One region of the Corynebacterium glyciniphilum AJ 3170 genome, then DNA from elsewhere that is predicted to be linked to it. Evidence: predicted binding sites of a transcription regulator. Region 1 holds the regulator's gene; the other holds the start of a gene.
What was found. The regulator LexA, encoded in region 1, represses DNA repair genes until DNA is damaged. The targets are predictions, from matches to a motif close to CGAACANNTGTTCG.
Positions count from the first base shown of each region.

Region 1 (5,166 bases):
GCGCTTGATGACCAGGTCAGGGAGTGCACGGAGGCCATTGCCGAGACCCGGAAGCGACTCCCTGCCGCGCGCGCAGCGTCTCCCCAGTTCAAGGACGTTGAGTGGTTGGTCGAGGAGTTCCGGGTGTCATTGTTCGCCCAGAACCTGGGAACCTCGCGACCTGCCAGCGCAGCGCGGGTGAAGAAGGCGCTCGCGAAGATCCGCTGACTTATTCAGCGGCGTCTTCTCGACGCTGACGGAGGGCCCGGATCTCCGTCTCGAAGTCCTCGGTGGACCGGAAGGACTTGTACACCGAGGCAAACCTCAGGTACGCAACTTCGTTGAGGTTACGCAGCGGCTCGAGAATCGCCAGGCCGATATCATCCGCGGCCACCTGCGAACCGTAGGACGCACGAAGCGACTGCTCGACGTCGTGTGCGAGTATCTTGAGGTCGTCCCCGGAGACCTCGAGTCCCTGACAAGCACGCCCCACACCCCTGATGACCTTGTCGCGGCGAAACTCTTCGGTCACGCCGCTCCGTTTGGTCACCAGGAGCACTGAGCGTTCGAGTGTCGTGAACCTGGTTTTGCATGTCAGGCATTCTCGTCGACGACGGATAGCTGAGCCAGATTCGACCGTACGCGAATCCACCACCCGGGAGTCTTCGGAGCGGCACGCGGGACAGAGCACGGCGTTCTCCCTTACAGAGATCAGTGGAACGGGACGGACCCATATGCTACCCCTGGAGCCTTCCCCTGCCGTTGCCCGGTCAGTAGACCGGGATCACAACCTGTCGCGTGGACTCCGCACCGGCGTGGTGACCGTCATCCGCGCCGATCTTGTCGATGTCGTTGAGGGACGCAATTCTCGCCACCGCGTCACCCACCGATGCACCCGGGACGTGCTCTCTGGCGATATCCGCCAAGCTGGCGTTGTCCCCGACCGTGACCGTCGCAGTCCTGGCAGGTGTGACAGCCTCCTCATTCGGACCGGTCAAAACCGGTGACGCGGCGAGCATCACCACCAGCGACGCGAGAGACACCAACGTAACGCCCGGAGAACCGAGGACAGAAGACATACGGCGACGTACTCGGCGCGCCCGAGAACCTGTCTCGAACGGACGTTCTTCACCGGTCGCGCGGAACCGCCGACGCTCCACCTGAGCCGCTGACGGATGTCGCACCGCACCATGCCCCCACGTGTTCGATCGCCCCGTCTCGACCACACGTGTCCACTCCGGACGACGGTAGACAGGACGACGGTCAACGCCCCGGGGATTACGTACCGATATCGTGTTCATGACAACCCTCTTTCCGTGAAAACGAACCTGACTTGCGGAATCTGACAGGACCATGACAGCACCGCAGCCGGACATCGTCTCGCATGACGGTCAGTATCTTCGTCCATGTGTTCGAACTTCGCTCTATGTGCCAGACGGTAGCACGGGTGTTCGAAGAAGTCCACAACTTCCGCGACACTTTCGAACACCCTGATGAACAATGTCGGTTCGGTGATGTACTGTCGAACCCACGATCGGTACAACGAGACCAGGAGTAGGTCAGATGGCAGAGAAACAGAAGTCCTCCACGGGGGTAGCTCCGGGAAGCAAGAAACGTGCCGCCCTAGCAAGCGCGGGAGCAAGTGGCGACGACAAGGGCAGGGAGAAGCTCTCCGACCGCCAGCGTCGCATCATGGACGTCATCAAAGACGCCACGCGGTTCCGAGGGTATCCGCCGAGCATCCGCGAGATCTGTGACGCTGTTGGCCTGAACTCCACGTCATCAGTGTCGTACCACCTGCGGGAGTTGGAGAGGAAAGGTTATCTCCGACGGGAGGACAATAAGCCCCGCGCCGTAGACATCCGGGATTTCGAGGATGAGCCGGCTTCCCGGCCGGGCCCTAAACCTGCGGCCACGACCGGCCCGGACGGGATGCCCTCCCCTTCGTTCGTTCCCGTGGTGGGACAGATCGCTGCCGGTTCACCGATCCTGGCTGAGGAACACGTAGAAGCTCACTTTCCACTGCCGCAGGAGCTCGTGGGCAGCGGCGAACTGTTCCTTCTGCAAGTCGTGGGAGAATCCATGCGCGACGCAGGTATCTTCAATGGCGACTGGGTGGCGGTGCGGTCGCAGAAAGTCGCCGAACTCGGCGACTTCGTCGCAGCGATGATCGACGGCGAGGCGACGGTCAAGGAATTCCAGAAGGACGGCAACGGTGTCTGGCTACTCCCCCACAATGATCTCTTCGAACCGATCCCCGGTGACAATGCTGACATCCTCGGCCGCGTCGTCGCCGTACTCCGAAAGATCTGACCGCGCTCCCCTGCGATCGCCTGACGACGGATATCGGAGCTCCGGTGTCGGGGCCCGACATCCGTCGGAGTGAAACTAGAGGCCGAGGACCGCCGCAGCGGCAGTCTTCGCCTCTTCGGCCCCATCGGCATCGAGCGCCGCCGCCGCCATTTCCCGGCAGACCGCGAAGTCGATCTCACCAAGCTGAGCGCCCACCGCCGCCAATGCCGGTGGAGCGGCTGACAGGGACGTAACCCCGAGCCCCGCCAGAACGCACGCGAGTATCGGGTCGGCAGCTGCTTCACCGCAGACCCCGACCGCGGTGCGAGTCACTGCACCAGCACGACAGGTCGTGTGTACCAACCTCAGCACCGCTGGCTGCCACGGATCTGTCAGATGGGCAAGGGACGCCGACATACGGTCAGCTGCCATCGTGTACTGGGTCAGGTCATTCGTACCGATGGAGACGAAGTCCAGATAGGGCATCATCTTGTCTGCCATCAACGCCGCAGCGGGAACCTCGATCATCGCACCCGCGACAAGTCCCCGCTCATGGCACAATGCAGCAAACCACTGCGCCTCATACACCGTTGCCACCATCGGCGCCATGACCCAGGTCTGCGCCGACGATTCCTCCCTGCCGGATTTCTTCAGCGCCAGTGCGATTCCGTCGAGCTGACGCTCCAGCAGCTCCTGATTCGTGCGTGCGATACGCAGGCCGCGAACACCGAGTGCCGGGTTCTCCTCACTCTCCGCCATCACATAGGGCACCGGCTTGTCCGACCCTGCATCCAACGTGCGGATGACCACCTTGCCCTCTGGGAAGGCGCTCAACACTTCCGCATACCGATCCGCCTGTTCCTCGACGGACGGTTCTGTCGTTTCGCTGAGGAAGCCGAGTTCGGTCCGGAACAGCCCGATGCCTTCTGCGACCGATTCCGCTGCCTGCCTGGCGGCGGCACCGTCCTGCACATTGGCGAGCAGTTGAACCCGGTGACCGTCCGCAGTTTCAGCCGGTCCGTGCCATCCGCGTACCTTCGAGGCGAGTTCTGCAGCTGCAGCTACCCTTTTCTCGACATCAGCCGGGTCCACCCCGGTCTCCACGGTTCCCACGGCGGCGTCAACCAGTACCTCGGTTTCCGCTGCGATGGAGCGCAGGTTGACACCAATAGCCACAATGCAGGGGATATCCAGCTGACGGGCAATGATCGCGGTATGGCTCGTCGCTCCGCCTTTCTCTGTGACCACGGCAACGATCAGTTCAGGGTCAAGAGTAGCGGTATCGGCTGGGGCAAGGTCATCGGCGAACAGGACATGGGGAGAATCGACGTCGGGGATGCCCGGTTCGGGTTCTCCTCGGAGCTCGGCGATGACGCGGTCGCGGACGTCCATCAGGTCAGTGACCCTCTCGGCCATCACACCACCCGCCTTGAGGAACATCTCGACAAAGTCATCCGTAGCCTGTTTGACCGCGTAGACGTTGGTCTGACCCGCATTGACGGATTTTCGGACCTTCTTGGCCCATGCGCGGTCCTTTGCAATGGCGACCGTGGCTTCAAGCACCTGGCGTGCATTGCCCTCGACTGTCGCAGCACGTGCACTGAGGCGCCCCGAGACGGTGTCGACGGCCCGGGTGAACGCCTCGAACTCTGCCTCTCGTTCCCCCTCGGCGACCGTCTTATCCGGCCCCGGCAGCTCCGGACGGTCCGTTACCCAGGTCACCGGCGCGAAGACCGTGCCGGGAACCACTGATTTTCCCTTCAGGATGACGGGCTCACCGTCGGTGGAAGGTGCGGAGGATTTCGTGTCTGCCATAGTGTCTGGTCTCCCACAAATATTCAGAATGGACATCTGAAAGGACATCGGTTGACGTATTAGGTTGACGTCCACAGTACCCTCTTCTCCCCCTCTTTTCGGGGCCCGCCGGGGCCACCCCCGTCGGACTCCCCACCCCCGAATCGAGGTTCGCACCCCCTCGACCCCATACAATGCACATCATGAACTCAGAGGAACGTCGCCGCCAGATCGCGTCACTGACCGCAGTCAACGGGCGTGTCACCGTGGTCGAACTTGCGGAGCGTTTTGCCGTCACCCCGGAGACCATCCGGCGTGACCTGACCGTACTCGACAATGACGGTGCCTTGCACCGGGTCCACGGCGGGGCGGTACCCACCAATACGTTCCAGACCCGCGAGACGCCGATCGAGCTACGCAGCACCACCTCGACCGAGGCGAAGATCCGGATCGGGAGAGCGGCGACAGAACTTCTGCCGCGGACCGGGACTGTGTTCCTCGACGCCGGCACCACCACCGCCATGCTCGCACACGCCATCGCAGAGGCAGGCCGCCCCGACGACAACCCGTACCGGAACCTGACGGTACTGACGAACTTCCTCCCTCTCGCCGTCCGCTTGTCGGCAGCGGGACTATCTGATGTCCAGTTGATCGGCGGGCACATCCGCCCCATCACCCAGGCCGTCGTCGGCGACATCGCATTGCGGACCATCGGTGTCCACCATGCTGACATCGCGTTCATCGGCACCAATGCCCTGTCCATGGACCACGGCCTGTCGACTGCGGACGCCGAGGAGGCCGCGGTGAAGCGCGCGATGATCGCAAACTCGGACCGGGTCGTCGCCATGTGCGACTCCACGAAGTTCGGGCGGGATTACCTCGTCAGCTTCGCAAATGTCCCAGAGATTGACGTTCTGGTGACTGATGATGCAGCTCCGCACCAGTATCTCGAGGCATTCACAGCCGAAGATGTCACTGTTGTCACCGCGTGACGACTGTAACGGCCGAGGTGCCCCCGGCGGGTGCAGCCGGGTGCAGCACAACTCCCGGAGGTTCGGCTACGCTGTCTGGAAGAGAGTGAGGCGCTCCACACTTGGCGTG
Region 1 covers NZ_CP006842.1:1,685,711-1,690,876, reverse strand. Annotated here, with positions in the region: gene hrpA (ATP-dependent RNA helicase HrpA) at 1-207, shown strand, start outside; gene nrdR (transcriptional regulator NrdR) at 209-670, opposite strand; gene CGLY_RS17375 (hypothetical protein) at 750-1,280, opposite strand; gene lexA (transcriptional repressor LexA) at 1,543-2,292, shown strand; gene ptsP (phosphoenolpyruvate--protein phosphotransferase) at 2,368-4,086, opposite strand; gene CGLY_RS07930 (DeoR/GlpR family DNA-binding transcription regulator) at 4,269-5,057, shown strand.

Region 2 (5,166 bases), 750 kb from region 1:
TTTCTCGGTTTCTACCGCCCCACTGCCTGAGAGGAGACACTGATGCCCACGAACCGCGGCCTGGCCCGCATCACCACGACACCCCGGGTGCCGGAATACAACGTCCAGCAGTTTCTCGGAGAGCCCCCACCTACGGTCCCGGCGGTACTGAAAGCCGACCTCTTCTCCACTGCGGGTGTACACGGTGGTCCGGTCATCGACCGCGGTCGTCCTTCCAGCTAAAATCTGTCGTCATGGCAGACAACGGAATCGTGACGCTCGAGCTCGAGACAACCGCCGGCACGTACTACACCCTGTGGGCCCCAGGCTGGGTGTCCCGTGGCGAGCAGTGGCAGGCTTTCCTCGGTGACGACTCCGGGGTCTTCGCGTTCGAGTCACCGGCGGCGTTGCTCGCCGGGATCACCGCCTCCTCGGCCCATGATCTCGCCGAACATCCCGACTGGCCGGCATTCATGGACGGTGCCGAGACCAAGGTGACGCCCCGCCGGGGAGGCAGCATCAGCTTCGTCGAGCTGCCCAACAACCTCGCGGGGCGCCCGTCCTTCGAGAACACCCGGACAGTCTCCAATGCCTTCCAGGTGCTGCGTTCGCTCGGGACGGTCTGCGGCATCGACCGGATCAACCGGTGGTTCCGGTCCTACTCCGTCCTGTCCAACGTGAGCCGTGGCCAGGACCACTACGCCGGAGAGAACGGTCTCGCCGAATGGTCGAGTGTGGGTTTCACGGTGCGGGACAACTGGGTGGAACTCCTCGATGCCGTCGACGAGGCGCTGGTCACGCCGGACCTCGGCGACAATGCAGCCAGTCTCGTCGCTGCAGCACAGAAGCGGATCGACGACGCGGCATCGGCGCAGGATGATGCCGCCGGGGCAACCGCAACCTCCACAGGCACCAACGCCGACGATACAGACGGAAACGGCCCCGATACCGACGATGAGGACACGGAGCACGCTGCAGACCCGTACGACGCGACGCCGTGGGGCAGCGCAGGGATCGATCCGATCCGTATCACCGTGGACGGCACCACCGTATACACCCTGCGGTGCTATGTCGGGAACCGGTCTCCGGTCTTCCTGGGCCACCGCGGCGAGATCAATACGTTCCCGTCTTCCCGCTCGCTGGTGCGGTGGATGATCGATGCGAAAGACCATGACCTCGCCGGCATGGAGACCTGGGGAGACCTGGTGACACTGGCCAATGCCGGGGAACTCGAGGTCGAGGTACATCCGTCGAACGTCTACGGTTTTACGGGACTGCGCAGCGACATCGCCGACGGCGTCGACGCTGTGGACACCGACCAGCTGGGACGAGCCTACGAGCTGCTCGCCGATGCCGCAGACTGGGCACAGGACGACGGAGTGAACAAGGTCCTGCTAGCATACCCCCGTCTCCAGGACTACATCGCGTACATGCTCGGTTCACCGTCTGCGGCAACGCCGACCGCTCCCTTCGACGAAGAGGCGAACGGCTGGACGCAACTCGAAGAGAACCTGACGAACCGTTTCACCAAGTTCTGAGGACCGGCTTCAGGGGCCCCAGACGGTGTCGTCGTACCAGAAGTCGTCGAACTGGGCGAGAGGATCCGCTCCGTCGCCGTCGGTGAACCACAGCTCGGTTCCGAAGAATTCGACGATTCCACCGTCTACTCCGACGGTGTAGATCCCGTCGACGACGTCCACTTCGTCGTCCATCGCGACGTCTCCCCGTGCGACGCCGGTGGTGAAGTCTCCCCGCATGTACAGCGTGTCGTCAACGTCCGAGACGCACACGACCACTGCCGCTCCCCCACCCTCGCCGGCGTAGACCCAGGTGTCGAAGCCGTCGCATACCGCATTCTCATTGTCGAAGTACCCGGTGTAACCGAGGCCCGGCGGCAGTCCATCGTCGGGAGCGACGTCCTCAGCGGCGGGACCGTCCTGTCCATCGACCAGATAGTCGTCGAGCGTCTCCGCCGAGGAAGCGCCGGGAGCCTCTGCTCTCGGGGCCTCTGTGTCCCGGTTGAGGAGCCACAGGCCTGCCGTCCCCACGGCGATGAGTACGGCAAGGACCGCGATGACGACGGACACGACCAGTCCGCTCCGCGGCTCAGCAGTACCTGATGACGGGACCGACTCGTGTGGTCGGTGGTACGGGTTCGGTGGCTGATATTCGGACGGGGACTGTTGTCCGCCTCCACGGCCCCAGGTGTCTCTGTCCATTCTCCGTCACTCTCCGGTGCCGTCCGGCACAGTTCGCGTTTCTCGTCCTCGTCTCGTCAAGATGCACGATAGTTCCTGTTCAGCAAGGACCTCGTCATCGGGTGCCATGTACTGACCGTACAGAAAATATGTTGACGAACAAACATTCGAATGATAATGTCATTCAGCAGAAGATGAAGCATGTTGGTCGGGACAGCAGGAACTCATGTTCGAGTTTCAGGGGGGGGACACCGTATGCCACAACAGCAACCTCCGGTACCGCCGGTCGGTTCCACGACCGACCTGTTGGAAGCACTTTCTGCCCTGGACGCTGCAGTGGAAGACATCATCGCACATGGTCCGGACACCTGGTCCCGGCTCTCCGACGCCGACAGGCTGCAGGCGGCGGCGTGCATGGAACGCTCCCGTAAGAAACTGACCGTCGCTGACGCCGCATTCCTGTCGAGTCATCAATCGGAGCTTCCGGCTGGCACCCAGCGGCAGGCGCGGGCGGTGAGCAGGATATTCACGACGACCACGCGTGATGCCCGCAGTCGTCTGGCGTCATGGTCGCGCGTGGCCGAGCGACCGGACCCCTGGGGAGCTGACCCTACTGCTCCGCACGAGGACCACATGCCTGAGCTGGCGGCTCTCGTCGCCGAAGGGCACCTCGATGCCGCCGGCGTGGAGAAGGCGGACAAACAGATCCGCGCGCTGCCCCAGAACGTCCAGGCGGAGATCACCCGCATCGCAGACCGTCCGATCGCCGACCTTGCCAGGAAGCAGGGGCCCGATGTGCTCGACTCCCTGCGCTCGTTCTTGCTCGACCTCGTCGGAGCAGAGGAACCGTACACGGAGAAAGACCATGACCGGATGCGTTCCCTGACCCTCGGGAGACAGCGCTGCGACGGCATGACTCCCGTCCGGGGCACCCTCACCCCTGAGCTCGCCGCGTCACTGCAACGCGTGATGGCTGACTATGCCAAGACCGGCGACTTGATCGAGGACACTGATCTCGCGGCCGATGACCGTACGCCCGAACAACGTCGACACGATGCACTCGCCGCGGTCGTCCACGCCGGGTACGGGCGTGGTCGCGCACTCACCCCGGGCCGCGGTGCAACTACCATCGTCGCCGTCATGTCCGTCGAACAGTTCAACAACCCGACTGGCACCGCGCTGACCGATGTCGGCATTCACGTCCCCGCCACAACGCTGCTCGACGATCGGCACGACCTGGAAACATATCTGCAGGTTCTCGATGTTGAAGGGCGGACTCTGAGATTCGGACGCACCCGGCGCCTCGGCAACCTCAGCCAGTACCTCGCCCTCGTCGGCGAAGAAGGCATCAGTTCAGCACCGGGCACCGACTCCGCGCCTGCACACTGCCATGTGCACCACATCGACGGGTGGAGCGCCGGTGGCGCCACTGATCTGGACAATCTGACGCTCGTGTCCCCAGGCATGCACGCTCGCGTGGACGACACCCGCCAGCATCCGGACCGGTGGTGGACTACTCCAGCTCCTTCGGGTAGCGGACGGCGCGTCCACTGGATTCCCCCGGTCAGCGTGGACCCGAAACGTCGCCCCGTCCACAACGACCACCCCACAACCCGACGTCATCCCGGCGACGTCCGACGTCGGCGGTTCAGGGAAGCAGAGGACCCGCCGTGACCCCCCGGATCAGGCGTCAGCAGCGGGGTCGGCCAGAGGGGCTCAACACGGACTGGAATAGGAGGTGTCATCGTTCAACAAGCAAGGATTACTGCCCTGTGTCGACGCCACGGCGCCACACAACGCCGCCCTGTCGTCGTAATCCACAACCACCGGGCGAACTGTGGTGCCGTCCACATTCGCTCTCAACGAGGGGCAGTACCCCGGTTCCGGCAGGACCGCACCGGGGGCGCGGCAATGGCACCATCCACGTCCGACTGAGTGATCACTGCCGCAACCACAGCCAGGACCACGGCGTCCCGCCCCTCCCGGAGGGACGCCCATCCGTCACGGTCGCACGTCGCCGACGACGTTCGCTCCGCCAACGACCCCTTCAGCACGGTCGCCCGACGACGGCAGCCACGGATAGCCGGACCGGACAGCGACGTAACCACCGAGCATGAGGAGAAGAATCCCAGCGACCAACACAACGTACTCCCCCGGACCGGTAGAGGTCGTGAGTGAGTCAAGGAGGGACTGAAGGATCGCCGCCTCCTGGTCCCCCAACCCGGACGTGTCGTCAGTGAAGAGCTTCTCGTCGAGTCCCAGCCCAGTCACCAAGCCGTAGATTGCGTACGCCGTGAAGCCTGCACCCGTACCTGCCACAATCACAGCTGCGACCCGCCGCAGTGGGGTGAATGCGACCAGTACCGCGCTCGCCAGGACCAGGAACAGTAGGACGACAGCAACCGAGAGGAATGTCGCCTCAATCCACGTTTCCTGCAGACCAATGGCCTCGAATGTGCTCTTCACCATGCCGAAGCCCGACATCGTGAGGATCATGTCGGCGTCCTCAGCTCCCGCCTGACCCGCGCTGACCACGGTCCTGGCCCACGGAAGCGACAGCCCGACGACCGCCACCAGGGCAAGCAGCGCCGTGACTACTGCGGCAATCAACGGATGGGTCACCAGGGCATGAAGGTACTGCAGTTTCGTCATGCCGCCGGCCCCGCCGGTGGCAGGCGCGGCGGGCGCCTCCGGGTTACCGGGAGTTCCAGGTTCCTGACTGTGCGTTTCCGTCAAGCTATTTCTCCGTCGGTCGATTCGGCGCCACGATCTTGCGGACGCCCCAGATGATCTCGTTGATGCTGACCCAGGCCGCGACGTGGGCGAGGGTGAACAGCGTCGCCTTCATCACCGACAGGCCGGCGTCCAGGTCGTCCGGGCCAGCGGTCAACAGGACAATGAGCGGGTAGATCATGCCCACGGCAATGATCGCGAGGATGGCCAGGTAGATCTTCGACTCGCTCCGCCTACGGTCGCCGACCCCCCAGTT
Region 2 covers NZ_CP006842.1:936,189-941,354, reverse strand. Annotated here, with positions in the region: gene CGLY_RS04370 (C40 family peptidase) at 1-30, shown strand, start outside; gene CGLY_RS04365 (hypothetical protein) at 43-222, shown strand; gene CGLY_RS04360 (hypothetical protein) at 234-1,517, shown strand; gene CGLY_RS04355 (hypothetical protein) at 1,527-2,066, opposite strand; gene CGLY_RS04350 (HNH endonuclease signature motif containing protein) at 2,433-3,851, shown strand; gene CGLY_RS04345 (hypothetical protein) at 4,179-4,913, opposite strand; gene CGLY_RS04340 (hypothetical protein) at 4,915-5,166, opposite strand, start outside.
Region 2: CGLY_RS04350 (HNH endonuclease signature motif containing protein) is a predicted target of LexA. The motif match lies at 2,334-2,347, and genes of this name have one in related genera.